DNA from 3 places in the Micromonospora sp. NPDC048907 genome. Region 2 is predicted to be linked to each of the others. Evidence: predicted binding sites of a transcription regulator. Region 2 holds the regulator's gene; each other region holds the start of a gene.
The links. Region 2 encodes HrcA, which represses chaperone genes, less so after heat shock. Its sites were predicted from a motif close to GGTTNGCACNCTCNNNNNGAGNGTGCNAACC; they were not measured.
Positions count from the first base shown of each region.

Region 1: groES (co-chaperone GroES) is a predicted target of HrcA. The motif match lies at 2,718-2,748, and genes of this name have one in related genera.
Region 3: groL (chaperonin GroEL) is a predicted target of HrcA. The motif match lies at 2,882-2,912, and genes of this name have one in related genera.

Region 1 is NZ_JBVJHI010000003.1:314,169-324,309, reverse strand. It holds gene ybaK (Cys-tRNA(Pro) deacylase) at 1-60, opposite strand, end outside; gene map (type I methionyl aminopeptidase) at 169-987, opposite strand; gene ACZ6PY_RS10975 (helix-turn-helix domain-containing protein) at 1,087-1,353, shown strand; gene ACZ6PY_RS10970 (THUMP-like domain-containing protein) at 1,371-2,570, opposite strand; gene groES (co-chaperone GroES) at 2,883-3,197, shown strand; gene groL (chaperonin GroEL) at 3,268-4,911, shown strand; gene ACZ6PY_RS10955 (molybdopterin-dependent oxidoreductase) at 5,045-6,682, shown strand; gene ACZ6PY_RS10950 (WhiB family transcriptional regulator) at 6,924-7,307, opposite strand; gene ACZ6PY_RS10945 (helix-turn-helix transcriptional regulator) at 7,564-8,379, shown strand; gene ACZ6PY_RS10940 (DUF5319 domain-containing protein) at 8,389-8,793, opposite strand; gene guaB (IMP dehydrogenase) at 8,991-10,141, shown strand, end outside.
Region 2 is NZ_JBVJHI010000002.1:868,941-879,081, forward strand. It holds gene ACZ6PY_RS09160 (serine hydrolase domain-containing protein) at 1-81, opposite strand, end outside; gene ACZ6PY_RS09165 (histidine triad nucleotide-binding protein) at 103-453, opposite strand; gene ACZ6PY_RS09170 (SDR family NAD(P)-dependent oxidoreductase) at 501-1,262, shown strand; gene ACZ6PY_RS09175 (16S rRNA (uracil(1498)-N(3))-methyltransferase) at 1,291-2,025, opposite strand; gene dnaJ (molecular chaperone DnaJ) at 2,027-3,169, opposite strand; gene hrcA (heat-inducible transcriptional repressor HrcA) at 3,243-4,265, opposite strand; gene ACZ6PY_RS09190 (DUF4870 domain-containing protein) at 4,497-5,120, shown strand; gene hemW (radical SAM family heme chaperone HemW) at 5,158-6,381, opposite strand; gene ACZ6PY_RS09200 (enoyl-CoA hydratase-related protein) at 6,401-7,186, shown strand; gene ACZ6PY_RS09205 (hypothetical protein) at 7,306-8,166, shown strand; gene ACZ6PY_RS09210 (MOSC domain-containing protein) at 8,196-8,840, opposite strand; gene ACZ6PY_RS09215 (carbohydrate ABC transporter permease) at 8,909-9,739, opposite strand; gene ACZ6PY_RS09220 (carbohydrate ABC transporter permease) at 9,736-10,141, opposite strand, start outside.
Region 3 is NZ_JBVJHI010000003.1:667,115-677,255, forward strand. It holds gene ACZ6PY_RS12620 (GNAT family N-acetyltransferase) at 1-665, shown strand, start outside; gene ACZ6PY_RS12625 (hypothetical protein) at 751-993, shown strand; gene groL (chaperonin GroEL) at 1,062-2,684, opposite strand; gene ACZ6PY_RS12635 (hypothetical protein) at 2,960-4,021, opposite strand; gene ACZ6PY_RS12640 (cold-shock protein) at 4,318-4,521, opposite strand; gene ACZ6PY_RS12645 (GNAT family N-acetyltransferase) at 4,746-5,264, shown strand; gene paaN (phenylacetic acid degradation protein PaaN) at 5,321-6,994, opposite strand; gene ACZ6PY_RS12655 (hypothetical protein) at 7,003-7,158, opposite strand; gene thrC (threonine synthase) at 7,541-8,830, opposite strand; SAM riboswitch class I at 8,843-8,975, opposite strand; gene ACZ6PY_RS12665 (DMT family transporter) at 9,055-10,020, opposite strand; gene ACZ6PY_RS12670 (ArsR/SmtB family transcription factor) at 10,111-10,141, shown strand, end outside.

The sequences.
Region 1 (10,141 bases), on a different contig from region 2:
GCTGTGCGCGATCTTCCGCTTGGTCAGCAGTGCCGTCGCCGGAGTGCCCTGTCCCGCCATGAGCGACAAGCTAACCCGGCTCCCGTCCGGCGGGCGAGCCGAAATCACCGGCCGGGAAGAGGGCGACCGGCCTGCTCGGGCCGCGCGCCGCGCCGACGGGGACGCTCGTCAGGCCGACGCGGCCGACCGCCCGCTGCGGTCGCCGGGCCTCGTGTCGTGCCCGGGTCGGCGGGTCAGCACCCGGGGGCCGGCCTCGGTGATCGCGACGGTGTGCTCGGAGTGGGCGGAGCGCGAGCCGTCGGCGGACCGGATCGTCCACCCGTCCCCGTCGAACCTGATCCTGTCGGTGCCCCGGCAGAACCACGGCTCGATGGCGATCGTCAGGCCGGGCCTGAGCCGCATGCCCCGGCCGGGGCGGCCGCTGTTGGGCACGTGCGGGGCCTCGTGCATGGTGCGGCCGATGCCGTGCCCGCCGAACTCGTTGTTCACCGGGTAGCCGTAGCGGCGGGCCACGTCGCCGATGGCGGCGGAGACGTCGCCGAGCTGACTGCCCACCCGCGCGGCGTCGATCCCGGCCTCCAGTGCGACCTCGGTGGCCTCGATCAGCTTCAGGTCCTCCGGGGCCGGGGTGCCGACGACGACGGACAGTGCGGAGTCCGCGACCCAGCCGTCGAGCCCGACCGCCACGTCGATGCTCAGCAGGTCGCCGTCGCGCAGGACGTAGGGATGCGGCAGGCCGTGCAGCACCGCGTCGTTGACCGAGAGGCACAGGACGTTGCGGAACGGGCCGCGGCCGAACGACGGCGTGTAGTCCCAGTAGCAGGACTCCGCGCCACGTTCCCTGATCCGGCGGCGGGCGTGGTGTTCGAGGTCCATCAGGTCGACCCCGACGGCGGCGGTCTCACGCAGCTCCGCCAGCAGCTCGCCGACGAACTGGCCGGTCTCGGCCATCCGGTCGATCTCCTCGGCCGACTTCAGTTCGATCACGATCAACCCTTCCTTCCGGTGCGGTATATTTATACCAGGCCGGCCGAGGCGCCCGCCCGGTCGGCTTCGCCGATCCGGGAAGGCGGATATCCTGCTGGCATGGTTCGCCCACCGCTCACGCCGGAACAGATCGCCGCGGGGCAACGTCTCGGGGCGGCGCTCCGGGTCGCGCGAGGTGGCCGCAGCCTCGTCGAGGTGGCCCTGGCGGCCGGCATCTCGCCCGAGACGCTGCGCAAGATCGAGGTGGGCCGGCTCCCGGCGCCCGCGTTCGGCACCGTGGTCTGCCTCAGCGAGGTCCTCGACGTCGCGCTCAGCGACCTGGCCGAGGTGTGGCTGGCCGACCTGCGCGTCCGCGAAGCGTCCTGACCCGCCGCGCGTCCCGCTCAGCCCGGCGCCGGGCGGCAGAGCAGCACGGTCGGCGCGCCGGCCACCCGGGTCAGCACCAGGCTGGCCGCCGCGTCGCCGGCCAGCCTCAGATCCCGGCGCAGCTTCTCCGGCTCCAGCGCGGAGCCGCGCTTGAGGATCTCCACCCGTCCGACCCGGCGCTCCCGCAGCAGCGCGCGCAGCCGCTTCAGCGAGAACGGCAGGACGTCGGTGACCTCCAGGCAGCGGGCGAACGGCGTCGGCCGGGCCTCGTCGCCGTACAGGTAGGCGATGCTCGGGTCGGCCAGCGTCGCGTCGAGGTCGCCGGCAAGCTCGGCGACCAGGTGTGCGCGCACCACCGCCGGGTCCGGGTCGTACAGGAAGCGGCGGGGCCCGTCCACCGGCGCCTCGGCGTCGCCGCTGCCGGTGAGCTGGTGGGCGTTGAGCCGTCCCTCCCTCTCCCGGAGCACGGTGGCGCGGCGGGGCACCCCGGCCAGCTCGCCGCACCAGAGCGCGGCCTCGACCAGGTCGCCGTCGACGCTCACCCACTCCGCCTCGGCGCCTGCCGGGATCAGCGCGTGGTCCAGCCCAGGGGCCACCTTCACCACCGTGCGCGGCACCCGCGCGGCCAGCCCCGTCACGAAGTCCCAGGGCGGCGAGTAGGCGTTCGGGTCGAAGATCCGCCGGCCGGTGCCGGCCTTCCGGCGGGCCGGGTCGCAGAAGACCCCGTCGACCCGGCCCACGTCGAACGCCGTGGCGTCCCCGCACTCCACGGTGAACCGGTCGGCCAGTCCGGCCGCCTCGGCGTTCGCGGCGGCCATGGCGGCGGTCACCGGGTCGGCCTCCACGCCGTACACCCGGATGCCGGCGCCGGCTGCGGCGAGCGCGTCCGCGCCGAGGCCGCAGCCGAGGTCGGCAAGCGTGGCCACGTCCGCGGCGCGCAGGCGTTCCGCCCGGCGCCGCGCCACGACCCCCCGGGTGGCCTGCTCCAGGCCCGCCCGGGTGAGGAACATGCCGCGTGCCGCCGGGCCGAACTTGCCCACCGCGCGCCGGCGCAGCTCGGCCTGGGTCAGCGCCGCCGCCGCGAGGCCGGCCGGCACCCCGGCGGTGCGGAGCGCCGCCGCCGCCGTCAGCGGGTCGCCGCCGGCCACCCGCGCCGCCGCGTCGAGCGCGGCCGACCCCTCGGGGGTACGCAGGGCGGCGAACTGTTCCAGGTCCACCCGCGCATTCTCCCGGCCACGTCCGGGCGGCCGGCCCGGACCCCTGGCGCGCGTCGCCGGCGGCGCCGGTCCGGCCCGGGGCCGGCGACACGAGGCGCGGCGCGTTGGCACTCTCCTTGACGGAGTGCTAGCCGAGGAATAACCTGCGATTAGCACTCTCACCCTGAGGGTGCCAACGCCCGGGCCCTGGTGTCCGGGGGTTGAGCGCCAGGCGGACCGGCACCCGCGACGACGGCCCCGCCCGGTGGCATGTGGCAGATTGACGCTGGTCGGCGTGCCGACCGGCAACGACACCAAGTACCCCAGGAGGGTATGCCCGTGACTACCGCGACCAAGGTTGCGATCAAGCCGCTCGAGGACCGCATCGTGGTCCAGGCGAACGAGGCCGAGACCACCACCGCCTCGGGCATCGTGATCCCCGACACCGCCAAGGAGAAGCCGCAGGAGGGCACCGTCCTCGCTGTCGGCCCGGGCCGGATCGACGACAAGGGCAACCGCGTGCCGATCGACGTCAAGGTCGGCGACACCGTCCTCTACTCGAAGTACGGCGGCACCGAGGTCAAGTACGCCGGCGAGGAGTACCTGGTGCTCTCCGCCCGCGACGTCCTCGCGGTCATCGAGAAGTAAGCAACCGATCAGTGTCGCTGCCCCGGTCCGGCTCGCCGGGCCGGGGCAGCGTCGCTTCGAAGGGATACAGATGGCGAAGATCCTGAGCTTCTCGGACGACGCCCGGCACCTGCTGGAGCACGGTGTCAACGCCCTCGCGGACGCGGTCAAGGTCACTCTCGGCCCGCGCGGGCGCAACGTCGTCCTGGACAAGAAGTTTGGTGCCCCCACGATCACCAACGACGGCGTGACCATCGCCAAGGAGATCGAGCTCACCAACCCCTACGAGAACCTCGGCGCGCAGCTGGTCAAGGAGGTGGCGACCAAGACCAACGACGTCGCCGGCGACGGGACCACCACCGCGACCGTGCTGGCCCAGGCCATGGTCCGCGAGGGCCTGCGCAACGTGACCGCCGGCACCAACCCGACCGGCATCAAGCGGGGCATCGACGCGGCGGCCACCAAGGTCTCCGAGGCGCTGCTCGGCCGGGCCGTCGAGGTGGCCGACAAGGAGTCGATCGCGCACGTCGCGACCATCTCCGCGCAGGACTCCACCATCGGCGAGCTGATCGCCGAGGCGATGGAGCGGGTCGGCCGCGACGGTGTCATCACCGTCGAGGAGGGCTCCGCCCTCACCACCGAGCTGGAGGTCACCGAGGGTCTCCAGTTCGACAAGGGCTTCATCTCGCCGAACTTCGTCACCGACGTGGAGGGGCAGGAGGCGGTCCTCGAGGACCCGTACATCCTGATCACCACGCAGAAGATCTCGGCGATCGAGGAGCTGCTGCCGCTGCTGGAGAAGGTCCTCCAGAACAGCAGGCCGCTGCTCATCATCGCCGAGGACGTCGAGGGCCAGGCCCTGTCCACGCTGGTGGTCAACGCGATCCGCAAGACCATCAAGGTCTGCGCCGTGAAGGCCCCCGGCTTCGGCGACCGCCGCAAGGCGATGCTCCAGGACATGGCGATCCTGACCGGCGCCGAGCTGGTCGCCCCGGAGCTGGGCTACAAGCTCGACCAGGTCGGCCTGGAGGTGCTCGGCACCGCCCGCCGCGTCGTGGTCGACAAGGAGAACACCACGGTCGTCGACGGTGGCGGCCAGGCCGCCGAGGTCGCCGACCGGGTCGCCCAGATCCGCAAGGAGATCGAGGCCTCGGACTCCGAGTGGGACCGGGAGAAGCTGGCCGAGCGGCTGGCGAAGCTCTCCGGCGGCATCGCGGTGATCAAGGTCGGCGCGGCCACCGAGGTCGAGATGAAGGAGCGCAAGCACCGCATCGAGGACGCGATCGCCGCGACCAAGGCCGCGGTCGAGGAGGGCACGGTCCCGGGTGGCGGCGCCGCCCTGGCCCAGATCCTGCCGGTGCTCGACGACGACCTGGGCTTCACCGGCGACGAGAAGGTCGGCGTCTCGATCGTGCGCAAGGCGCTGGTCGAGCCGCTGCGCTGGATCGCCCAGAACGCCGGCCACGACGGCTACGTGGTGGTGCAGAAGGTCGCCGCCCAGGAGTGGGGCAACGGCCTCGACGCCGCCACCGGCGAGTACGTCGACCTGGTTAAGTCCGGCATCCTCGACCCGGTGAAGGTGACCCGCAACGCGGTCACCAACGCCGCGTCGATCGCCGGCCTGCTGCTCACCACCGAGAGCCTCGTGGTGGAGAAGCCGGAGAAGGCCGAGCCGGCCGACGCCGGTCACGGCCACGGCCACGGTCACGGCCACCAGCACGGCCCGGGCTTCTGATCCCGAGCCGCCCGGCCTGACGTCAGGGCACACCGCCACCCGGCGGTGTGCCCTGACCCGTCTCTGCTTACGGAACGCTGACGAGGTTGGCGGCGGGCCGCTCCGACCGACGACACTGGTCGCCGTGAGCAACATGTCGCGCGGTCAGGCCGCGCTGGCCGGGGTCACCGCCGCGGCCGTCGCGATCGGCGCGGCCGAACCGGTGGCCGTCCTCACCGGCCCCCGGTCCGCGCCGATCATCGCGGTCGGCGGGCTGGTCGTCGACGTGGTGCCGGAGCCGCTCAAGCACTTCGCCATCGCGGTCTTCGGCCGGCACGACAAGATCGCTCTCCTGGTCGGCACGGCGGTGCTGCTGGCCGCGATCGCGGCGCTGGTCGGCGTGCTGGCGGCCCGGCGGCTCCGGATCGGCCTGGCCGGCATCGCGGCGTTCGCCGCCCTCGGGGTGGCCGCCGCGCTGACCCGGGCCGGCGCGGACGCCTTCGACGCGCTGCCCTCCCTGGTCGGCGGCCTGCTGGGGGCGCTGACGCTCTGGGCCTTCGTGGCGGGTCCGCTCGGCGCGGGCGCCGGGCCGCGGACGGCGCCGGCGACGCCGGAGTCGGAGCCGTCCGCGTCCACGCCGTCGGCACCCGCCCCGCCCCCGGCCGTGGCCGCGCTCGCGCGGGACGAGACTCCGGCCGGGTGGGAACCGCTCGACGGCGGCGACCAGGAGTCGCGCCGCCGGTTCCTGCGCGGCGTCGGCCTGCTGGCCGGCACGGCGGCGGTCGCCGGGCTCGGCGGGCACTGGCTGGCCGGGCGGCGGGGCGTCTCGGCGGCCCGCGAGGCGGTGCGGCTGCCCGCTCCGGCGGTGCCCGCCCCGCCGGTGCCGGCCGGCGCCGACCTGTCGGTCAGCCGGCTCGCCCCCTTCGTCACCCCGAACCGGGAGTTCTACCGGATCGACACCGCCCTGGTGGTGCCGCAGGTCGACCCGGCCACCTGGCGGCTGCGCATCCACGGCCGGGTACGGAAACCGATCGAGCTGAGCTTCGACGACCTGCTCGCCCGCCCGATGGTCGAGCGCTACGTCACCCTGGCCTGCGTCTCCAACGAGGTGGGCGGCGACCTCATCGGCAACGCCCGCTGGCTGGGCGTGCCGATCAGGGAGCTGCTGGACGAGGTCGAGCCGGAGGAGGGGGCGGACCAGGTGGTCGGCCGCTCGGTCGACGGCTGGACCTGCGGCACCCCCACCGCGGTCCTGCGGGACGGGCGGGACGCCCTGCTCGCGGTCGGGATGAACGGCGAGCCGCTGCCGGTCGAGCACGGCTTCCCGGTGCGGATGGTGGTGCCCGGCCTCTACGGGTACGTCTCGGCCTGCAAGTGGGTGACCGAGCTGGAGCTGACCAGCTTCGCGGACTTCGACGCGTACTGGGTGCCGCGCGGGTGGTCGGCGCAGGGGCCGATCAGGACGCAGTCCCGGATCGACACGCCGCGCTCGCGCAACCGGCTCACCGCCGGCCCGGTCACCGTGGCCGGCGTGGCCTGGGCCCAGCACCGGGGCATCCGCACGGTTGAGGTACGCGTCGACGGCGGCCCCTGGCAGGAGGCGACACTGGCCCCGACGGTCTCGGTGGACACCTGGGTGCAGTGGTCGTGGCGCTGGGACGCCACCCCGGGCGACCACACCCTCCAGGTCCGGGCCACCGACTCCACCGGGGAGACCCAGCCCGAGCAGCGGCGCCCGGTCGCGCCCGACGGCGCCACCGGCTGGCACACGGTCAAGGTCACCGTCGGCTGACCGGCGCCTCACCGGTCCCGCAACGGGACCGCGATGGTGCGCGGCCGGAGGTGGCCAGGCCCGCAGTCCGTCGCGTCCCCAGGGTCTCCGTCGGAGCCTACGAACGTGATGCCGTGAACGACTCAGACGCGCGGCGTCGCCGCGCTTCAGAAGAGAGCACGGCGACCCGCGCCCGGGAGAGAGAGCACGGCGACGCCGCGCCCCCGGAGAGGAGCGCGGCGTCGGCGGCGGTCGGTGAGGGTCAGGCGATCTTGCGCTGGTCCGGGACGGCGGACTTGTGCGGCCGGCCGAGGCGGGCCTCCAGCCGGGCGACGTCCACCCGGGCCTGCCGGCGGTCCGCCAGGTCCTCCCAGCCGAGGGCCAGCAGCCGCAGCCGCTCGGACTCGCTGAAGCCGCCCCACACGCCGTAGGGCTCGCGGACCGAGAGGGCGTGCGCGGCGCACTCGGCGCGGACCGGGCAGGCGCGGCAGACGGCCTTGGCGCCGGACTCGCGGCGCAGCCGCGACGAGCCGCGCTCGCCGTCCGGGTGGAAGAACTGCGCGCTGTCCCGCCCGCGGCAGGCACCGAGCCGCTGCCAGTCCCAGAGGTCGACAATGGGTCCGGGCAGCCTGCGTACGTTCGACATCAGCACCCCTCCTCCCGCGCGGCACCGCGGAGAATCATCGTGGCCAGCTCCCACCGGTGCGGTGGTCCGCGCGGGACACCGTTTCCGGAGTGACCCCTCGGTACCCGGGCTTTCCCGCCCTCACACATCTGTGATCGAAAACCTCGGACACTCGGCGGCATATGCCCCATCTGCCGGAAAAGTTCGGATGATTGCCCGGAACCTCCTCCCGAGCACACCCCGTCGTGGTCTGCTCTGAGGCGGAGAGGAGACCACTGTGCGTAGCGTTCTTGTGTGCGTTCGGACACCACTCGCAGCCCAGCACCTGACCTCCGCGGCGGCGCGGCTCGGGCTGTCGGGCGTGCTCCGCACGGCCGTCTCCGACCCCGAGGTGATGCTGCGGCTCGCCGAGCGTCAGGTCGACGTGGTGCTGGCCGACACCGCCCTCACCCGGCCGGACAGCGCCGGCTTCGTCCGCCGGGTGCTCGCCCGTGCCCCGCAGGCCGCCGTGCTGCTGCTCGGCGCCGAGGAGTCGGAGGCCGCGGCGGCCACCATCAGCGCCGGCGCCCGGGGGCTCATCCAGAACGCCGACCACGACCTGACCAGCGCGGTCGCCAAGGCGCTGCTGCTGCTCTCCGCCCCCGGGCGCACGAACCGGCACCGGGTCAGCGACCCGGCCCGGGACGCCGCGGCGGTCGGTGGGCCGGCCCGGTCGGCCGCGCCGGGGCGTACCCCCGCCGGGGCCGCGTGGCCGGCGGGGTCGGCGGAGGGTCCCGGCGGGGGGCCCACGGTGGTCCCGGTGCAGCGCGGCGAGGACCCGGCCGACCCGGCGGCGGGCGAGACGGAGGCCGCGCCGGCGGGCGGCCCGCAGCGGTCGGCGCGCACGCCGCGCAGCGCGATCGGCCTCACGGAGCGTGAGCTTCAGGTGCTGCTCGGCATGGCCGAGGGGAAGAGCAACGCGGAGATCGGGCGGGAGCTGTTCGTCTCGGAGGACACCGTCAAGACGCACGCCCGCCGGCTGTTCCGCAAGCTCGGCGCGCGCGACCGGGCGCACGCGGTGGCCGCCGGTTTCCGCGCCGGCCTGGTCGCCTGAGCCGGCCGCTCACTCCTCGGCGGAGTCGTCGGTGCCCTCGGTGAGGGTGTCGTGCACGCCGTCGGCGTAGCCGCGCGCGTAGTCCCAGCTCACGTAGTGGTCCGGATCCGGGTCGTAGGCCGGCTCGTGCACCCGGGGTCGCCCCGAGTCGAGCAGGTGGCGCAGGTTGCCGCGGAGAAGGTCCCAGTCGAAGTAGTGCGGCTCGCGACAGTCCTCGCACTCGATGACCAGGCCGCGGACGCCGATCGGCTGCAGCAGGGCCTGGTAGATCTCCAGGTCGGCAAGATCCTCGAGGACGTCCTGCCGCTCGATCTCGGTCAGCGGGTCGAGCGGGTCGTCCTCGCGCGGGTCGTGCAGACCGGCAGCCGGATCGGCCGGGTCGCCGTTGAACGGGTCGATGGGCTCGTCGTGCACCCCCTCACCGTAGTCCCCGCCGCGCCGGAAAGTCCGCCCCGGCGACTCCCTGTGGCGCCGCCGACCCGGGCCCGCCGCTGCCGGGGGCCGCCCAGGTCAATGGGTACGATGAAGCGACGCGCCGTCTTGCCGGCGTGCGCCGGTGCCCGCGCGCGCCGCCTCGCTGCAGCCCGTCCGACCAGCTCAGGGGAGCAATCGTGGAGAATTCGCCCAGCACCGAGATCCCGGCCGGCCGCGACGGCGGTGAGCTGAGCGGCCATCTGCCGGAGCTGCCCGCCGGCTCGGCCCGGGTGGTGCCGCTCGGGCTGACCTTCGACGACGTGCTTCTCCAGCCGGGCGAGTCGGACGTGGTGCCGAGCCGGGTGAACACCCGCACCCAGCTCACGCGCAACGTCGAGCTGACCATCCCGCTGCTCTCCAGCGCGATGGACACCGTCACCGAGGCGCGGATGGCGATCGCCATGGCCCGCCAGGGCGGCATCGGCGTGCTGCACCGCAACCTCTCCGTCGAGGACCAGGCCCTCCAGGTCGACCTGGTCAAGCGCTCCGAGTCCGGCATGATCACCAACCCGGTGACCGCCAGCCCGGACGACACCCTCCGCGAGGTCGACGCGCTCTGCGGGCGTTACCGCATCTCGGGCGTCCCGGTGGTCGACGGGCAGGGCCAGCTGGTCGGCATCGTCACCAACCGGGACATGCGCTTCGTCTCCGACCCGGCCACCCCGGTCCGCGAGATCATGACCCGGACCCCGCTGATCACCGCCCGCGTCGGCGTCGGCAAGGACGAGGCGCTGGCCCTGCTGCGCCAGCACAAGGTCGAGAAGCTGCCGATCGTCGACGAGTCCGGGAAGCTGCGCGGGCTGATCACGGTCAAGGACTTCACCAAGAGCGAGCAGTACCCGGAGGCCACCAAGGACGAGGCCGGCCGGCTCCGGGTGGCCGCCGCCATCGGTGTGGGCGAGGACGCGTACAAGCGGGCCCGCACCCTTGTCGACGCCGGCGTCGACGTGGTGATCGTGGACACCGCGCACGGCCACCAGCGGGCCGTGCTGGAGATGGTCGCCCGGCTCAAGAAGGACGTGGCCATCGACGTCGTCGGCGGCAACGTCGCCACCTACGCGGGCGCCAAGGCCCTGGTCGACGCGGGCGCGGACGGCGTCAAGGTGGGCGTCGGCCCGGGTGCCATCTGCACCACCCGGATCGTCGCCGGGGTCGGCGTACCGCAGATCACCGCGATCATGGAGGCCGCCCGGGCCGCCCGCCCGGCCGGCGTGCCGGTGATCGGCGACGGCGGCATCCAGTACTCCGGCGACATCGCCAAGGCCCTGGTGGCCGGCGCCGACACGGT
Region 2 (10,141 bases):
GGCGGCCGAGACCGCCGGGATCCGCCCGTGGGCCTGCGCCTGCCGCACCATCCGGCCGAGCCGGTCCTGCACCGTGATCATGAGGGCAGTCTAGGCAGTGCGTCAGCGGCAGAGCATCGGGCCGAGCGGCACGCCGCCGAGCAGGTGCGCGTGCACGTGGAAGACCTCCTGGCCGCCGTACGGGCCGGTGTTGAACATGAGCCGGAAGCCGTCCACGGTCAGCCCCTCCTCCTCGGCCACCACGGCGGCGGTGCCCAGCAGCTCACCGGCCAGCCCCGGGTCACCCTGGGCCAGGGTGGCCACGTCCGCGTAGTGCTCCTTTGGGATCACCAGCACGTGGGTGGGCGCCTTCGGGTCGATGTCCCGGAACGCCAGCGTGGTGGCGGTCTCGCGGACGATGGTGGCCGGGATCTCCCCGGTGACGATCCGGCAGAACAGGCAGTCGGTTCCCATCGGGGCATGGTAAGGCGTCCCGTACCGGGTCAGGCATGATGTGCCGCGTGACTTCTCGGGCGGTACTGGTGACGGGGGCCTCGCGCGGCATCGGCCGCGCGGTGGCGCGGGCGTTCGCGGAGGGCGGGGACCGGGTGGCCGTCCACCACCGGGACTCCGCGGAGCTGGCCGAGGCGCTGCGCGCCGAACTGCCCGGCGAGGGGCACGTGGTGGTCCGCGCCGACCTCGCCGACCCGGAGGCGGTCCGGGCCATGGTGGACGAGGCGGCGCGGCGCCTGGGCGGCCTCGACGTCCTGGTCAACAACGCCGGGGTGTTCGGGCCGGCCGACCCGCCGCACCCGGTCTTCGAGAGCAGCTACGAGCAGTGGCGGCAGCGGTGGCGCGAGGTGCTGGACACCAACCTGTTCGGTGCGGCGAACGCCGCCTGGTGCGCCGCCCAGCACATGCGCGAGCGGGGCGGGCGGATCGTCAACGTCTCCTCCCGGGGCGCGTTCCGGGGCGAGCCGGCCAACCCGGCGTACGGGGCCAGCAAGGCGGGGATGAACGCGATGGCGCAGTCCCTCGCGGTGGCCCTGGCGCCCTACGGCATCGGGGTGGCCTGCGTGGCCCCCGGCTTCGTCGAGACCGACATGACCAACGAGCACCTGAAGAGCCCCCGCGGCGACGCCGTCCGGGCCCAGTCCCCGTTCCACCGGGTGGCCCGCCCGGAGGAGATCGCGGCGGCCGTGCACTGGCTGGCCAGTCCCGATGCCGAATGGGCCTCCGGCACCATCATCGACCTCAACGGCGCCTCCTACCTGCGCAGCTGACCCCCGCCCGGCGGAGCCCCCGGCCGGTCTACCAGCGGTCCAGGCGGGCGGACAACACGCTGAGCGCGGCCACCCCGGCCGTCGACGTGCGGAGGACCGACGGGCCCAGGCGGACCGGGCGGGCGCCGGCCGCGGTGAAGGCGGCCAGCTCGGTCGGGGCGATGCCGCCCTCGGGGCCGACCACCAGGACGATCTCCCCGGTGTCGGGCAGGACGGCGGTGGTCAGCCGCTCGTCGGCCTCCTCGTGCAGGACGAACGCGGCCGCCGCGCCGGAGATCCGCCGGGCCACCGTGGTGGTGGACTCGTCGGGCGTGCCGGCCACCACCGGCAGCCACGGGCGGCGGGCCTGTTTGGCCGCCTCCCGGGCGGTGGCCGCCCACTTCTCCCGTGCGCGTACGCCCCGCTCCCCGCGCCACTGGGTCACCGAGCGGGACGCCGCCCAGGGAACGATCTCGTCCACGCCGACCTCGGTCATCGCCTGCACCGCCAGCTCGCCCCGGTCACCCTTGGCGATGCCCTGCACCACGACCAGCCGGGGCAGGGACGCGTCCTCGTACCCCCGGGAGGTGACCCGGAGGTCGAGGGTGCCCTTGCCGACGGCCGTGACCACGGCGCCGGCCGTGCCGCCCCGCCCGTCGGTGAGCAGCAGCTCCTCGCCGACGCGCAGCCGCTGCACGGTGGCCGCGTGGTGCCCCTCGGGGCCGTCCAGCGTCAGCGTGTCACCGGTGGGCAGCGCCTCGACCAGGAACAGCGGCGCCGACACCTCAGGCGTGCCCGTTGAAGGCGTCGCGCATCCGGGAGAAGAAGCCGCCCTGCTTGGTCAGCTCCGCGACCTCCTCGCCGCGGGTTTTGGCGAAGTCGCGCAGCATCCGCTCCTGGTCGGCGTCGAGCTTGGTCGGGGTCCGCACGTCCAGGTGGACGTAGAGATCCCCCCGGCCGGTGCCGCGCAGGTGCGGCACGCCCCGGGCGCGCAGCCGCAGCGTGCTGCCCGGCTGCGTGCCCGCCTTGACGTCGACCGTCTCCTCGCTGTCCAGGGTCTTGATGGTCAGCCGGGTGCCGAGCGCGGCCGCGGTCATCGGCACGGTGACCCGGCAGTGCAGGTCGTCGCCCTTGCGGGAGTAGACGTCGTGCGGCCGCTCGTGGATCTCCACGTAGAGGTCGCCGGCGGTGCCGCCGCCCGGACCCACCTCGCCCTGCTGGGCCAGCCGGATCCGCATGCCGTCCTCGACGCCCGCCGGGATCTTGACGGTGAGCGAGCGCCGCGTGCGCACCCGGCCGTCACCCGCGCAGGTCGGGCAGGGGTGCGGGATGGTGGTGCCGTAGCCCTGGCAGACCGTGCACGGCCGGGCGGAGACCACCTGGCCGAGGAAGGTCCGCTGCACCGACTGCACCTCGCCCCGGCCGCCGCACGCCTCGCAGGTGGCCAGGTGGGTGCCGGCCGCGGTGCCCGCGCCGGAGCAGGTGGTGCAGAGCACGGCCGTGTCGACGGTGATCGGCGCCTCGACGCCGAACGCCGTCTCGTTCAGGTCCAGCTCCAGCCGCAGGATCGCGTCGGCGCCCGGCCGGGTGCGCGGCCGCGGGCCGCGGCTGCCGCCCGCCGCCCCGCCGAAGAAGGCGTCCATGATGTCCTGGAAGCCGACGAACGGGCCGGCGCCGCCCGGACCACCCGGACCCGCGCCCCCGCCGCCCGGGGCGAGCGGGTCGCCGCCCAGGTCGACGATCTGCCGTTTCCGATCGTCCGAGAGGACCTCGTACGCGGCGTTGATGTCCTTGAACTTCTCCTGTGCCTCCGGGTCCGGATTGACGTCCGGGTGGAACTGCCGCGCCAGCTTGCGGTAGGCGCGCTTGATCTCGTCGTCGGAGGCGTCCCGGCTCACGCCGAGAATGCCGTAGTAGTCCCTGGCCACTGCGTTCGGTGTCCTCATGTTCGTCTCGCGTTGCGCCGGTCGGCGGCCGGAGCCGGCCGTCGGTCCTGACTGGTCAGTTCTGGGCCAGCAGCTCGCCCACGTAGCGTGCCACGGCCCTCACCGTGGCGATGGTGCCGGGGTAGTCCATCCGGGTCGGGCCGAGCACGCCGAGACCGCCCACGATCGTGCTGCCCGGGCCGTACCCGGTGCTGACCACCGAGGCGGCACGCAGGTTGTCGATCTCGTTCTCGTCGCCGATGAGCACCCGGGTGGTGCTCGGCTCGGCCTCCCCGATCAGCTTGAGCAGCACGACCTCCTCCTCGAGCGCCTCGAGGATCGGGCGCAGCGAACCCTGGAAGTCGAGCAGGCCGCCGCGGGTCAGGTTGGCCGTGCCGGCCAGCGCGATGCGCTCCTCGTGCCGCTCGACCAGCGTCTCCAGCAGGACGCTGGAGAGCGTGGCCATGGCCGGGCGCAGCTGCGGGGTCGACTCGTCGACGAGGGCCTGCACCAGCGGCGGGGTGTCGGAGAGGCGGCTGCCGACCAGCTTCTCGTTCACCAGCCGGCGCAGGTCGGTCACCTCCTCGGCGGCGACGGGCCCGGGCATCTCGACCAGCCGCTGCTCGACCCGGCCGGTGTCGGCGATCATGACGACCATCAGCCGGGTGGTGGAGATCGGCACCAGTTCCAGGTGACGCACCTTGGAGCGGGCCAGGCTCGGGTACTGCACGACGGCGACCTGCCGGGTGAGCTGGGCCAGCAGCCGGACGGTGCGGTGCACCACGTCGTCCAGGTCGACCGCGCCGACCAGGAAGCGCTCGATCGCCCGGCGCTCGGCCGGGCTGAGCGGCTTGACCCGGGAGAGCCGGTCGACGAACAGCCGGTAGCCGCGGTCGGTGGGCACCCGGCCGGCGCTGGTGTGCGGCTGCCGGATGTAGCCCTCCTCCTCCAGCACCGCCATGTCGTTGCGGACGGTCGCCGGGGAGACGCCCATCTGGTGGCGCTCGACCAGGGCCTTGCTGCCGACCGGCTCCTGCGTGGCGACGTAGTCCTCGACGATCGCGCGCAGCACGGCGAGCTTGCGGTCGTCGAGACCCATCTCCCCACCTCCTGACGCACCTCGTCCGCCCCGGCGCGCGGCGTCCGCCGGGCGTCTGGCACTCGACTGTAGCGAGTGCCAGTCTACGTCGGCCGACCCGCCGACGCGATGATCAGCGACGTACCTCCGGTGCGGCCCGCCGCACACCCGGCCCGCCACGGCCGAACAGCCGGACATCCCGGGCGATGTCGCTCTGGTGCGCCCTTGCCTCCGGGACCTACCGTGACGTCCATGACTGAACCTCCTCGCCCTCCCGGAGCGGGGGACTCCGGCGCACCGCCGCCGGAGCCGACCCCGCCGTCGGCACCGTACGGCTCGTCGCCGGCCGGCGAACCACCCACCGCACCACTGTCCGGGGCACCGGCGGGGAGCGGCTATCCCCCGCCCGGTGGCTATCCCCCGCCTCCCGGCGGACAGCCGCCGTCGGGCGGCTACCCACCCCCCGGCGGCTATCCCCCGCCGGGCGGCGGCTACCCGGGCGGCGGCTCCTACGGGCCGCCCGCCGGCTACGCCAACACCGACGACAAGACCTGGGCGCTCGTCGCGCACTTCGGCGGGGCGGCGGCCATGTTCGTCAGCGGCGGCGTGCTGGGGTGGCTTCCGCCACTGGTCGCCATGCTGGCCCGCGGCAACCAGTCCCCGACCGTCCGCCAGCACGCGGTCGCGGCGCTCAACTTCCAGCTGGTGTGGTCGATCGTGGGCGTCGTCGGCTGGATCCTGAGCTGCATCCTCATCGGGTTCCTCGCCGTCGGCGCGGCCGTCATCATCGGCGTGGTGTTCGGCATCCTGGCCGGCGTGAAGGCCAACGAGGGGCAGTTCTACCGCTACCCGATGTCGGCCAACCTGATCAAGTGACCCCGACCCGGTCGGCCTCCGGGCCGGCCGGGTCCGGTCAGGGCAGCAGGTCGCGGACGACCGCGTCGGCGAGCAGCCGGCCCCGCAGGGTGAGCACCGCCTGCCCGGCGGCGTACGCGCCGTCGTCCAGCAGGCCGCCGGCCCGGGCCCGCTCGGCGCCCGCCCGGCCCGCCTCGTCGAGCCCGGACAGGGGCAGCCCGTCGGCGAGCCGCAGCCGCAGCATCACGTCCTCCATGTGCGCCTCGTCCGGCGTGAGCACCTCCCGGGCCAGGCCGGGCGACTCCCCGGCGGCCAGCCGCTGGGCGTACGCGGTCGGGTGCTTGACGTTCCACCAGCGCACCCCGCCGACGTGGCTGTGCGCCCCCGGGCCGAGACCCCACCAGTCGGCGCCCGTCCAGTAGAGCAGGTTGTGCCGGCACCGGGCCGCGTCGGAGCGGGCCCAGTTGGAGACCTCGTACCAGGAGAAGCCGGCCGCCGCGAGGGCCGCCTCCGCGGCGAGGTAGCGGTCCGCCGCCACGTCGTCACTGGGGTACGGCAGCTCGCCGCGGCGCATCCGGGCGGCCAGCCGGGTGCCGTCCTCCACGATGAGGGCGTACGCGCTGACGTGGTCCACCCCCGCCGCGACCACCTGGTCCAGCGAGGCGGCGAAGTCCTCGGCCGACTCCCCCGGCGTGCCGTAGATCAGGTCCAGGTTCACGTGCTCGAACCCGGCGTCCCGCGCCTCCAGCGCGGCGGCGGTGGCCCGGCCGGCGCTGTGCTGCCGGTCGAGGATCGCCAGCACCCCGGGCGCCGCGGACTGCATCCCCAGCGAGATCCGGGTGTAGCCGGCGGCCCGCAGCGTCTTGAGCGACTCCGGGGTGACCGTCTCGGGGTTGGCCTCGGTGGTCACCTCGGCGCCGGCGGCCAGCCCCCAGGTGCGGTCGATGCCGTCGAGGATCCGGGCCAGGTCGTCGGCGGGGAGCAGGGTGGGCGTGCCGCCGCCCACGAAGACGGTGTCCACCCGGGGCGGCGGGGTGTCGCCCAGCACCCGGCCGGCGAGGGCCAGCTCGGCCAGCACGGTGTCGGCGTACGTCTCGCGGCTGCCCCCGCCGCCCAGCTCGGCCGCCGTGTAGGTGTTGAAGTCGCAGTAGCCGCACCGGCTGGCGCAGAACGGGACGTGCACGTACACGCCGAAGCCGCGCGCGCCGACGGAGCGGCGGGCGGCAGCGGGCAGCGCCCCGTCGCGCGGGACGGGTTCGCCTTCTGGAAGGACGCCGGGCATGGCCACTAGTGTGCCCGGCATGACCTCTCCGGACGCTCTCGTGCGGGTCGCCACGGCCCGTGGGGTGACCACCCTCACCCTGGACAGCCCGCACAACCGCAACGCGCTCTCCACCCCGCTGATGACCGAGCTGCTGTCCGGGCTGGCCGCGGCGGTCGCCGACGACGCGGTCCGGGCGATCGTGCTGGACCACACCGGCCCGGTGTTCTGCTCCGGGGCCGACCTGAAGGAGACCGCCGCCGCGTACGCCAGCGGGAACGTGCCGGCCGGGATGCTGGGCGACGTGCTGGTCGCGGTCCGGGAGTGCCCGAAGCCGGTGCTGGCGCGGGTGGCCGGGCCGGCGCGGGCCGGCGGGCTGGGCCTGATCGCCGCCGCGGACCTGGCGGTCTGCGCCGAGGAGGCGACGTTCGCCTTCACCGAGGTCCGGATCGGGGTGATCCCGGCGGTGATCTCGGCGACCGTGCTGCCCCGGCTGCACCCCCGGGCCGCCGCCGAGCTGTACCTGACCGGCGACACCTTCGACGGCCGGCGCGCCGCCGAGATCGGCCTGGTCACCGCCGCCGTGCCGGCGGACGAGCTGGACGACGCGGTGGCGCGCTACCGCGCCTCGCTCGTGAAGGGCGCGCCGAAGGCGCTCGCCGGCACCAAGGAGCTGCTGCGCCGGCCGGCCGCCACCGACCTGCGGGCCGAGATCGCCGAGTTGGCCGCGCTCTCCACGGGGTACTTCCTCTCCGAGGAGGGCCGGGAGGGCGTCCTCGCGTTCCGGGAGAAGCGGCCCGCGGCCTGGGTCCCCGCCGGAGACTGAGGCCGGGAGACCCCCGGACGCGGGGCGTGCCGGGGCGGTGACGCAGCGGGAGGCGTCCGGTCGGCCGACCCGGGGACGGGAGTGGGCGACGTACGCTTGGCGGGCTGTCGGGACTGGGGGTGCGGGTGCGAACGCGAGCGGCGATCGTGGCATCGGGTGTGGTGGTGGCGGTGCTGGCGCTGCTCGGCGTGTGGTTCGTCGCGAAGCAGTTCGGGCACCACCTGCGGCTGCCGACGGCCAGCCGCACCTGCACCGTCCAGGCCGACGGTGAGGTCGTGCTCGGCGCCGACCAGATGGCCAACGCGGCCACCATCGCGGCGATCGGCGTGCAGCGCGGGATGCCCGAGCGGGCCGTGGTCGTGGCGCTGGCGACGGCCTACCAGGAGTCGCACCTGCGCAACATCGCCCACGGGGACCGCGACTCGGTCGGCCTGTTCCAGCAGCGCCCGAGTCAGGGCTGGGGCACCCCCGAGGAGATCCGCGACCCGCGCTACGCGGCCAAGAAGTTCTACGCCGCGCTGAAGAAGGTCAGGGGCTGGGAGAAGCTGCGGGTGACCGAGGCCGCCCAGCGGGTGCAGCGGTCGGCCTACCCCGAGGCGTACGAGAAGTGGGCGGACGAGTCGCAGGTGCTCACCCGCGCCCTGCTCGGCGACGCGACCGGGGCGGTGGCCTGCACGGTCGGCCCGACGCCGACGATGCGCGGCCCGGCCGCCGCCAGCGCGCTGATGCAGGGCCTGGCCCTGGACTGGGGCCTGCCGGAGCTGACCGCGGGCACCGACCTGACCGGCCTGACCGTGCCGGCCGCCGACAGCCGCAACGGCTGGCGGTACGCCCACTGGCTGGTCTCGCACGCCGACGACCACGGGGTGAAGCGGGTGCGCTTCGGCGGCCTGGAGTGGACGGCCGAGCAGGGCACCTGGGCCAAGGTGAAGGGCGACCCGGCCAGCCAGGTGCTGGCCGAGGTCTTCGCGGCGGCCTGACCCGACCCGCCCCCGGCCGGCCCGGTTCGTCAGCCGGCGGCGACGCCGAGGCGGCGGCGGACCTTGGCCCGCACCGACTCGGGCAGCCCCGGCACGTCGAGCAGGCGCGGCAGCAGCTCCGGCTCCAGGGTGGTCGCCCGGAACACCTCGCCGATCGTCACCCCGTGCGCCGGCCGGTCGACCACCTCGACCGGATCGCCGGCGCCCACCTCGCCCTCGCGCAGCACCCGCAGGTACGCCCCGGGCGCGCCGTGGACGGTGAACCGCTTGATCAGATCGGGCACGCCCCAGAAGCCGGCGAAGGTGCGGCACGGCGTGCGCGGCTTGGTGACCTGGAGGACGGCCGAGCCGATCGCCCAGCTCTCGCCGATCACCGCCCCGGTGACGTCCACCGCCCAGGTGGTGAGGTTCTCGCCGAAGGCGCCCGGCCGCAGCTCCCGGCCCAGCTCGCCGGCCCACCAGCCGGCGTCCTCCTCGGCGTACGCGTAGACCGCCTGGTCGGGGCCGCCGTGGTGGGCCCGCTCGCCGATGAAGTCACCGGTGAGGCCGGCGAATCGGATCTCCACACGGCCGTCGACCGGCCGCTTGTCGATGCCGCTGCGACCGCTCGGGTCGCCCGCCCACTCCGCCTCGGTCACACCGCCGAGGTTCACCGCCGCCAGCCTGCCCGTCATGGCGGTCAGCCTAGGTGCCGCCAACGGGTGCGGGAAAACGAGTTCCGCCCCGGCACCCGGCGGACCGCTCAGCCCTTGACGGCCCCGGCGACCAGGCCGGAGACCATCCGGCGCTGGACCAGCAGGAAGAAGACGATCACCGGCAGGGTGAACAGCGTCGAGGCGGCCATCACCGAACCCCAGGCGGTGTCGTCCCGACCGAAGAAGAACGTCATCGCCACCGGCAGCGTGTACCGGTGCTGGTCGTTGATGAAGGTCAACGCGAAGATCAGCTCGTTCCAGGCGGTGATGAAGGAGAAGATGCTCGTCGCCACCAGGCCGGGAGCGACCAGCGGGAAGAGCACCTTGCGGAAGGTCTGGGCCCGGCTGGCCCCGTCGATCGCCGCCGCCTCCTCCAACTCCTTCGGCACCGCGGCCACGAAGCCGCGCAGCATCCAGACCGCGAACGGCAGCGAGAAGCCGAGGTAGGTCAGGATCAGGCTGGGCAGGGTGTTGTAGAGCCCGAGCCGCTGGATCATCAGGAACAGCGGGATGACCAGCGCCTCCAGCGGGATCATCTGCACCACCAGCAGCAGGATCAGGAAGGTGGTGCGCAGTTTGAAGCGGAACCGGGCCACCGCGGTCGCGGCGAGCAGCGCGACGAGCCCGCTCAGCACGACGGTGGCCACCGCGACCAGCGCACTGTTCAGGAAGAAGTCCGTGAAGGAGACGCCCGGGATGAGGTTGCCGGTGAGGATCTCCCGGTAGTGCTCCAGGGTCGGCTCCGCCGGCACCGGGCGCGGCGTGGCCGAGAAGATCTCCTTGTTGGGCTTCAGCGAGGTGGCGACCATCCAGTAGACCGGGAAGGCCGCGAAGAGCGCGACCAGCAGGCCGGCGCCGTTGAGGGCGATCTTCTTCACGACTCGTCCTCCTGCCGCAGCACCATACGGACGTACACGCCGGTCACCACCAGCAGGATCAGGGTGAGGATGACGGCGATCGCCGAGCCCAGCCCGTACTTGGGCGGCGGCGAGAACGCCTCCGCGTAGGAGTAGATCGACAGCATGAACGTCGACCGGTCCTGGGTGCCGCCGGCCAGCACGAACTGCTGGGTGAAGACCTTGAAGTCCCAGATCGTGGAGAGCACCACGAGGATGCCGAAGACCGGCCGCAACATCGGGAAGGTCACCGACCAGAAGACGCGCCAGGGCCCGGCCCCGTCCACCCGGGCGGCCTCCTGGAGCTCACTCGGCACGCTCTTCAGGCCGGCCAGCACGCTGACCGCGATGAACGGGAACGAGTGCCAGACCACCACGAGGGTC
Region 3 (10,141 bases), on a different contig from region 2:
GCCGCCAGGGAATCGGTGGGTCGTTGCTGGCCGAGGCGGAGACCCGGCTCGGCGGGCTCGGCGCGGCCGAGCTGCTGCTGGCCGGAAACCCGCCGCACTACGCCTGGCCCGGCGTCGACGTGCGCTACACGCCGGCGGTCTGTGCGGCGTTGCGGCTCGGCTACCGGCAGGACCGGACGGCCTGGAACATGACGGCCGACCTGGGTGAGGGCTCGGCGGCGCTGCGTTCCACCGAGCCCGCCGAGCAGCGGCTGGCCGGGCGGGGCGTCACGGTACGCCGGGCCGAGCCGGCCGACCTGCCGGCGCTGGCCGCGTTCGCCCGTACCACCTTCGGCGGCTCGTGGGACGGCGAGCTGGCCGGCTCGGTCGGCCGGCCGGGCGCGGGCGCGCATCTGGCCGAGCGGGACGGTGAGATCCTCGGCTTCGCCGCGTACGGGTCGTCGCGGCCGAGCTGGTTCGGGCCGATGGGGACCGCTCCGGCGGCCGAGGGCTCGGGGATCGGTGGGGTGCTGCTCCGCCGCTGCCTGCGCGACCAGGCGGCGGCCGGAGTCGAGGCGGCGCAGATCGGCTGGGTGGGCCCGGTGCCGTTCTATTCGGGGGCGGCGGGCGCGCGGATCGAGCGGGTGTTCTTCCTGTACCGGAAGGCACTGAACGGACAGAAGTAACTAAAGTTACATAGACGGCAATAACGCCGTTCGGCCTCCTCGGTCATCGACCGGCCCCTACGGTCGGGGATTAGAGGAGGCGGGCATGACCACGGACGACGAACGGACCGACGACCAGCCGGCGAGCTGGCGACCGGTCGGCGAGCTTCCCGGCCAGCTGCCGTTCGACCGGCTCGACTTCGGCGACGCCGAACAACTCGCGGAGATGACCGGGGCCGACGGACCCTCCGCCGAGGAACCACTGCAACCGGTGGACGAACCGATCCGGCTCGCACCGCCCTACGACCGGGCGCACAAGCGACGCAACCAACGACCACTGCCGACCTGAGACATACGAGAAGGGGGCGGACCGCTGACGCGGCCCGCCCCCTTTCGGCGTGCTGGGTGGAGCTGGACTCAGAAGTCCATCTCCCCGCCACCCGGGCCAGCCGGGGCGGCCGGGGTCTTCTCCGGCTTGTCCGCCACGACGGCCTCGGTGGTGAGGAACAGCGCGGCGATCGAGGCGGCGTTCTGCAGCGCGGAACGCGTCACCTTGGCCGGGTCGATGATGCCCGCGGCCAGCAGGTCCACGTACTCGCCGGTCGCGGCGTTGAGGCCGTGACCCGGGTCGAGGTTGCGGACGCGCTCGACGACGACGCCACCCTCGAGGCCGGCGTTGACGGCGATCTGCCGCAGCGGGGCGTCCAGCGCGATCTTGACGATCTGCGCGCCGGTCGCCTCGTCGCCGGCCAGGTCCAGCTTGTCGAAGGCGGTCTTGCCGGCCTGCACCAGCGCGACGCCACCACCCGGGACGATGCCCTCCTCGACGGCGGCCTTCGCGTTGCGGACGGCGTCCTCGATGCGGTGCTTGCGCTCCTTCAGCTCGACCTCGGTGGCCGCGCCGACCTTGATCACCGCAACACCGCCGGCCAGCTTGGCCAGGCGCTCCTGCAGCTTCTCGCGGTCGTAGTCGGAGTCGCTCTTCTCGATCTCGGCCCGGATCTGGTTGACCCGGCCCTGGATCTGGTCGGCGTCGCCGGCACCGTCGACGATGGTGGTCTCGTCCTTGGTCACCACGACCTTGCGGGCGCGGCCCAGCATGTCGAGGTTGACGGCGTCGAGCTTGAGGCCGACCTCCTCGCTGATGACCTGACCACCGGTGAGGATGGCGATGTCGGTCAGCATGGCCTTGCGGCGGTCACCGAAGCCCGGCGCCTTGACGGCGACCGACTTGAAGGTGCCGCGGACCTTGTTGACCACCAGGGTGGCCAGGGCCTCGCCCTCGATGTCCTCGGAGATGATCAGCAGCGGCTTGCCCGACTGCATGACCTTCTCCAGGATCGGGAGCAGGTCCTTCACCGACGAGATCTTGCTGTTGACGATCAGGATGTACGGGTCGTCGAAGACGGCCTCCATACGCTCCGGGTCGGTCATGAAGTAGGCGGAGATGTAGCCCTTGTCGAAGCGCATGCCCTCGGTGAGCTCGAGCTCGAGGCCGAAGGTGTTGCTCTCCTCGACGGTGATGACGCCTTCCTTGCCCACCTTGTCCATCGCCTCGGCGATGATCTCACCGACGCTGGGGTCAGCGGCGGAGATGGAGGCGGTGGAGGCGATCTGCTCCTTGGTCTCCACGTCCTTGGCGAGCTTCAGCAGCTCCTCCGAGACGTTGGCCACGGCGGCCTCGATGCCCCGCTTCAGGGCCATCGGGTTGGCGCCGGCGGCCACGTTGCGCAGACCCTCACGGACCAGGGCCTGGGCCAGGACGGTCGCCGTCGTCGTGCCGTCACCGGCCACGTCGTCGGTCTTCTTCGCGACCTCCTTGACCAGCTCGGCGCCGATCTTCTCGTAGGGGTCCTCGAGCTCGATCTCCTTGGCGATGCTCACACCATCGTTGGTGATGGTGGGGGCACCCCACTTCTTCTCGAGCACGACGTTGCGGCCCTTGGGGCCGAGCGTCACCTTCACGGCGTCGGCGAGCTGGTTCATGCCCCGCTCGAGGCCGCGGCGCGCCTCTTCGTCGAACGCGATCATCTTGGCCATACGGCGTTGTCCTCCTGGACACTCACGGGCCACCCGAGGGTTCCCGGATGGGCCCGTCTGGTGTACGCACCTTGGGGACGTCGCCACCTGGCGACGACGACGTCTCCTCGGTCGGGCCGGACAGCCCGCGACGACCGGCCCCGTGCCGCTCCGGCGCCATTCCGACACCGGCACGGCCGTGGCCCTACCGCCCCGACCATTGGCACTCACCGTACGCGAGTGCCAATGACTTGTTTAGCACTCTCCCTAGCCGAGTGCAAGCACGCTGCCCCCGCTCAGCCGAGTTCCGCGGCCAGCCGGGCGGCGTTCACTGGGCCTTCGTGGGCCCGCTGCTCGGCGTACGTGGCGACCAGCCCGACGAGCTGCGCCAGGTAGGCCGGGGTCGCCAGCACCGCGCCCACCACGGCCAGCGCCACGGCGCCCACGGCGGTGCCCGGTGCGGCCAGCGGGTCCACCCCGAAGGCAAGCTGGTTGACCAGCCCGAGCACGCCGTCGAGCACCGCGGCGGCGATCAGCGCGCAGATGACCAGCGCCACCCGGCCCAGCACCATGCCGAACCGGTTGTGGAACATCCGCCAGGCCCGGCCGACGGGCTCCTGCCGCTCGAACAGGTAGATCGGGCCGAACAGGGCGAACGCGAACGCCGCGTAGAGGCCGGGCAGCAGGCAGAAGCAGGCGCCGACCGTGATCAGCAGCGAGGTCACGATGGTCCAGCCCCAGAGGCCGAGGGCGCGGCGCAGCCCGTAGCGGAGCGCCGCGCCGACCCCGACCGGCTCCCCGGCCGCCTGGCGGGCCACCACCCAGGTGCCGGCGGCCCAGCCGGCGCTCTGCAGCGGGCCGAAGATCAGGGCGGCCAGGAGCACCGCGCCGTAGAAGGCGAACACGTGCTCGAAGTAGCCGCTGGGCAGCACCGGCGTGCCGTCCGCGCCGGTGACCGGCTGCTCGGTCGGAGCCAGGGCGAGCGAGATGACCGCGATCACCGTCGCCGGGACGGTCTGGGTGAGCAGCATGATCGGCAGGAGCTGCCGCCAGCCGCGCCGCAGCGCGCCCCCGCACCGGCTGAACCAGCCGCCGACGCCCGCGTGCGGCGGGGTGACCAGGGGATCCTGCGGATCGAGACCCGGGTGCCAGCCGTAGGGCTGGCCGGGCAGCGGGTAGCCGGGGTAGGCCGCGCCGGGCATCGGCGCGCCACCGGCCGGCCAGGCCCAGCCCTGCGGCGGCCCGGCCGGGTACGGCTCCCAGGGCTGGCCGCCGGCCCCGGGCTGGCCGGGTGCGGCGAACGCACCGGGGCCGACCTGCGAGCCGGGCGGTGCGAACGGGCCGGGTTGCGCCGGCACTGGAGGGTCCGCCGGAGCAGCGGGCCGGACGCGGTCCGTCGGGGTGGGCGACCCGGGCGCGGTGGGGTCGACCGCATGCCCCGGCGCGGCCGGCGACGCGGGCCGGGTCGGGTCGGCCGGGGCACCGGGCGATGCCGGGGGCACCGGCTCGGCGGAACCCGACGGGGACAGGTCGGACATGAACCCTCCTCAGCAGCGGCGGCTGGAACGGCTCATGATCTTCCACGGCGCGGGCCTGCGCCGCACCCCCCTCGTCGGGGTGACGCGGCCGCCGATCGGGCGGCGGCCGCGCAGGATCAGGCGATGACGCGGACCCGCTCGGCCTGCGGCCCCTTCTGGCCCTGGGCGATCTCGAACTCGACCCGCTGGCCGTCGTCCAACGCCTTGTAGCCGTCCATCTCGATCGCGGAGAAGTGGACGAAGACGTCCTGCCCGCCGTCGACGGCGATGAAGCCGTAGCCCTTTTCGGAGTTGAACCACTTCACGGTGCCCTGTGCCACGGTGCACTTCCTCACTCTGCGCGGCGTTCCACGACCCCGGAAACCGGCGGACCGGCACCGGCGAGCCACCGGTTCGGCGATCGGCGACGACCGCTGAATCGAGTGACCGAAATCGCACGGTACACGAGGCGTGACGACCGCGCACGACCACAAATCGGGCATATTCCGGGCGCGGTCCGGGCCCGGCCGGGCACGGGTGACGGCCCTTCCGGTATGCATGCGACATGACCAGCGCGCCCACCACGACCACCACCGTCCGCCGGGTCCGCCCGGCCGACGCCGCCCGGATGCGGGCGCTCCGGCTGGAGATGCTGGCCGACTCCCCGCTGGCGTTCCTGGAGACCGTGGCCGAGGCCGCCGCCCGGCCGCACGCCGAGTACGCGGCCCGGATCGCCGCGGTCTCGCACGGCGAGCACAACGCCCAGTTCGTGGCCGACCCCGGCGGCCGGCTGGTCGGCCACGCCGGCGGCACGGTCGCCCCGGACGAGCCGGGGCTGACCGTCATCTACGCCGTCTACGTCACGCCGTCCTGGCGCGGCAGCGGGCTGCTCGGCGCGCTGGTGGACGAGGTGGCCGCCTGGTCCCGGGCGTGCGGCCGGCCCGAGCTGATGCTGGAGGTGGTGGTCGGCAACGGCCGCGCCTGCCGGGCGTACGAGAAGCTGGGCTTCGTGGACACCGGGGTGCGCGTCCCGCACCCGAGGATCCCGACGCTCCACGAACTCCAGATGCGCCGGCCCGCCTGAAGCCCGGCGCCGGAAGGGCCCCCTTGCGTCGGCAGGGGGCCCCTCCCTGCGCGGGCTCAGACGTGGCGGCGGCTCTGCACGATGCGGAACCGGTTCGCCACGTACGCGCCGTCGGTCAGCGCCGAGTTCGCCGCCGGGTTCGCACCCGAGCCGTGGAAGTCGGAGAACGCCGCCGACTGGTTGACGAACACCCCGCCGGTCAGGTTGCAGGACAGGTGCACGCCGGCGTCGACGGCCGCCGCCTCGGCCGCGTCCAGCACCGCCTCGTCGGTCGAGTAGACGCCGGCGGTCAGGGCGCCCTTCTCGCCGACGGTGGAGCGGAGGATCTCCAGGCTGTGCGCGGTCGAGTCGGTCGCGATGGCGAACGAGATCGGGCCGAACCACTCGCGGGAGTAGGTCGCGGTGTCGGCCGCGTCGAGCTTCACGACCGTGGGCGTCCGCACCACCGCGTCCGGGAAGGACGGGTGCGCCACGGTCCGCGACTCCAGCACCGGCTCACCGACCTTGGTGACCTCCTCCAGCCGCTCCAGCACGCCGTCGTTGACGATCGCGCCGGTCAGCTCGACACCCCGGGCCGGGTCGGCGGTGAGCTTGGCGACCGCGCCGGCGATGCCGGCGGCCACCTCGTCGAAGCTCTTGTGCCCCTGGTCGGTCTCGATGCCGTCCCGGGGGATCAGCAGGTTCTGCGAGGTGGTGCACATCTGGCCGCTGTAGAGGGTCAGCGTGAAGCCGAGGTTGCGGCAGAGGCCCGCGAAGTCGTCGGTGGAGTCGATCACCACCGTGTTGAGGCCGGCCTTCTCGGTGTAGACGGCGGCCTGCCGGGCGTTGGCCTCCAGCCAGTCGCCGTACTCGGTCGAGCCGGTGAAGTCGACGATCTTGACCGCCGGGTGCAGGGCCAGCGTCGAGGCGAGCTTCTCGCCGGCCGCCTCGGGGGCGAGCTGCACCAGGTTGGGGTCGAAGCCGGCCTCGGCGAGCACCTGGCGGGCGTACTTCACGGTGATGGCGAGCGGCAGCACCGCGCGCGGGTGCGGCTTCACGACCACCGGGTTGCCGGTGGCCAGGGAGGCGAACAAGCCCGGGTACGAGTTCCAGGTCGGGAAGGTGTTGCAGCCGATCACCAGCGCCACGCCGCGGGGCACCACGTGGAAGGTCTTGCTCATCCGCAGCGGGTCGCCCTTGCCGGCGGCCTTCTCCCAGCCGGCCGTGCCCGGGTGCCGGGTCATCTCGGCGTACGCGTAGGCGATCGCCTCCAGCGCCCGGTCGAGCGCGTGCGCGCCGCCGGCCTGGAAGGCCATCACGAACGCCTGGCCGCTGGTGAACTGCACCGCGTTGGCCAGCTCGAAGATGTTCCGGTGCAGCCGGTCGAGGATCTCCAGGCAGACGCCCACCCGGGCCCGCGGGCCGGCGTCACGCCAGGCCGGCAGGGCGGCGGTGGCGGCGGCCACGAGCTGGTCGGCGCCGGCGTGCGGGTAGCGCACGTCGAGCGCCACGCCGAACGGGCTGACCTCGGTGGCGACGGTGTCGCCGTCGCCCGGCTGGTCGAGCGGGAAGTCACCGCCCAGGTACGCCTCGAAGGCGGCCTTGCCGTCGGCGGCGGCGGTCTCGCCGTACACCCGGGGGCTGGGCGACTCGGGATAGGCGGACCAGTACCCGCGCTCCGTGATCGCGGTCAGCGCCCGGTCGAGGGTCTCGGCGTGCCTGTCGTACAGGGGGTGCGGGGTCTCCGTCATGCCCGCCATCATGCAACAGCTTGCCACCAGATCAGTAGTGGCGTGTCACAAGTCAGATCGTCAACCGCCAGTCGGTCGAGCCGGCAGCCGAGCTGCTCGTTGATCACGATCATGTGGTGTTCGAACCGCCGCCGGCACAGCGGCGGGAGATCCGGCTCGTCCACGGATTGCGCCGCGACGGCCGTCCGGTAGACGGCGTCCAGGGTCGCTCGATCGGCGGGATCGAGGAGGGTGACCGGGAGGCCCGCGCCCGTGAGGGTGGCCCCCGCACAGCGAAGGGGCCAGCGGTTTTCCGCTGGCCCCTTCGGACGTTGGTCGGGAGGGACGTCCGCACAACGCCTCCGGCGTTGGGTCGCAAGAACTTGAAAAGTCTCCGGCGGATGCCCTCCCGCACGGAGCATCTTGCGCCGTCCAATTCCTGCCGTCAAGTCCTTGTCGGCGCGTTTTCCGCACTCACAGCGAAAAGCCAGTTACCCAACGGATCACCCCAATCCCCCGCCCGGGCGATCCCCCCATCCCCCGCCCGGACGAGTCCGGCGACGGGGGTCAGGACAGGAGTCCGGCGTCCCGGGCGGCGCGGAGGCTGGGCCGGATCCGGTGGGTCGGCCCGACCTCGGGGGCGACCGCGTCGATGGTCTTGAGGCCCTCGCCGGTGTTGAAGACGACCGTCTCCGCCGCCGGGTCGAGCCGGCCGGACTCGACGAGCTTGCGCAGCACCGCCACGGTGACGCCGCCGGCCGTCTCGGCGAAGACGCCGGTGGTGCGGGCGAGCAGCCGGATGCCGGCGCGGATCTCGTCGTCGTCCGCGTACTCCATCCAGCCCCCCGTGCGGCGCACCGCCTCCAGGGCGTAGAGGCCGGCGGCCGGGTCGCCGATGTTCAGCGACTTGGCGATGCCGGTCGGCTTGACCGGGATGATCGTGTCGCTGTCGGCGTGCAGCGCGGTGGCGATCGGGTTGCAGCCGGCGGACTGGGCGCCGAACACCTTCCAGCCGCCGGCCGGCGCCTCGACCAGCCCGATCTCGACCAGCTCCTGGAACGCCTTGTCGATCTTCGTGAGCAGCTCGCCGCTGGCCATCGGGATCACCACCTGGGCCGGGATCCGCCAGCCGAGCTGCTCGGCCACCTCGTAGCCGAGGGTCTTCGAGCCCTCCGCGTAGTAGGGCCGCACGTTCACGTTGACGAACGCCGTGTCCTCGAACTCGTCCGTCTCCACCAGCTCGCCGCAGAGCCGGTTCACGTCGTCGTACGAGCCGTCGATGGCGACCAGGTCGCCGCCGTAGACGGCGGTGGTCACCACCTTGCCCTGCTCCAGGTCGCTGGGGATGAAGACCACCGAGGGCACCCCGGCCCGGGCCGCGTGGGCGGCCACCGAGTTGGCCAGGTTGCCGGTGGAGGCGCAGGCGTAGCGGGTGAAGCCGAGCGCCCGGGCCGCCGTCAGCGCCACGGAGACGACGCGGTCCTTGAACGAGTGGGTCGGGTTGCCGCTGTCGTCCTTGACCCAGAGCGGGGCGGTCAGGCCCAGCTCGGCGGCGAGGTGCGGGGCGGCGACCAGCGGGGTCAGCCCCGGGTCGAGGGTGACCCGGGTGGCCGGGTCCTGGCCGGCGGGGAGCAGGGCGGCGTACCGCCACAGGTTCTTCGGCCCGGCCTCGATCTGCTCGCGGGTGACGGCGGCCAGGGCGGCGGTGTCGTAGTCGACCTCCAGCGGCCCGAAGCACTCGTAACAGGCGTGCTGGGCGGCCAGCGGGTAGCGCGCCGAACAGGCGCGGCAGACCAGGGCGCGGGCCGGGCTGAGGCTGGTGTCGATGCCGGAGGCGGCGGGGATCGTCGACGTCATGTCGAGGGTTTCCTCTCATCTTTCCCCGCATCGCCGGGTGCGGCGGGGACGGAATTGGCACCTGCCCGCGGTCGCTCGTCGTCGAGCGCGCGGGTGGTTGCCGGGGCGTCATCGGGCCGTATCCCTCAGCCCCTCTGGATGAGGTATGCAGTTGTGCCGCCGAGTCTATGCGGGCGCCGGGGCGCTGCCGAGCCGGGTTCCCACGGTGTGAGCCGCGGCCCGGGTCAGCGCGCGACGACCGCGACCGGCTCGATCACCGCGGGGTGGTCGGTCACGGCGACCGGCGCCGGGGTGGCGGGCGCCTTCCGGGTACGGGTGGCCAGGTTCGCCGCGACGAGGGCGGCGATGGTCAGCGCGGCGCCGACCAGCTCCACCGCGCCGGGCCGGTAGCCGCGCAGGATCTGCACCGCGAACGTGGTGACCGGGACCAGGTTCATGAACAGCGCCGCGTCGGCCACGCCGAGCCGGCGGATCCCGGTGTTCCAGGCGAGCACCGCGAGGACGGCGGCGACCACCACGGCGTACGCCAGTTGCGGGGCGACCGCGACGAGGTCGGCGGCGGCCGGCGCGTGCTGGAGGCCGGTGACGTCGGCGACGGCGCTGGCCGCGAGCATGGCGACCAGGCCGGCGGCGGAGGTCAGCGTGGTGTAGCGCAGGGGCGACCACTCGGTGAACCGGCTCGCGCCGTGCGTGTAGAAGGCCCAGCCGAGCACCGCGCCGATCATGAGCAGCCCGCCCACCCCGAACTGGTCCAGCCCGTCGAGCCGGCCCCGGGTGATCACCAGCCCGACGCCGAGCAGGGCGACCAGGGAGAGACCGAGCAGCGCCGGCCGGGGGCGTACCCCGTCGCGCGCCCAGCGGACGAGCTGGGTGACAAGCGGGGTGCTGGAGGCGAAGAGGGCGATCTGCTGCGGGGTGGCGTGGCCCAGGGCCAGGTTGGTCAGCACGTTGAAGCCGGCGAAGCCGAGCACCCCGAGCAGCACCACCTCGGTGGCGCGGCGCTGCGTCCGCAGGGCGGCGAGCCCTTCGCGGGCCAGCAGCAGGGTGAGCAGCACGGCGGTGGCGAGCAGGTACCGGGCGGTGGTCAGGTTGAGGGCGTCCACCCGGGTGAGCGCGCTGGCCAGCACGGGGAACATGACGCCCCAGCTCACCACGGCGAAGAGCGGGAAGGCGGCGGAACGGGAACGCATCGAGGCTCCAATGTTCGAGTATCGTCGAACCAACGGAGCCGACTCTAGGAGGTTGTTCGACCGATGTCGAACATAGGTTACGCTGGTCACATGGAGCTGCACGAACCCGAGCTGCGCGAGG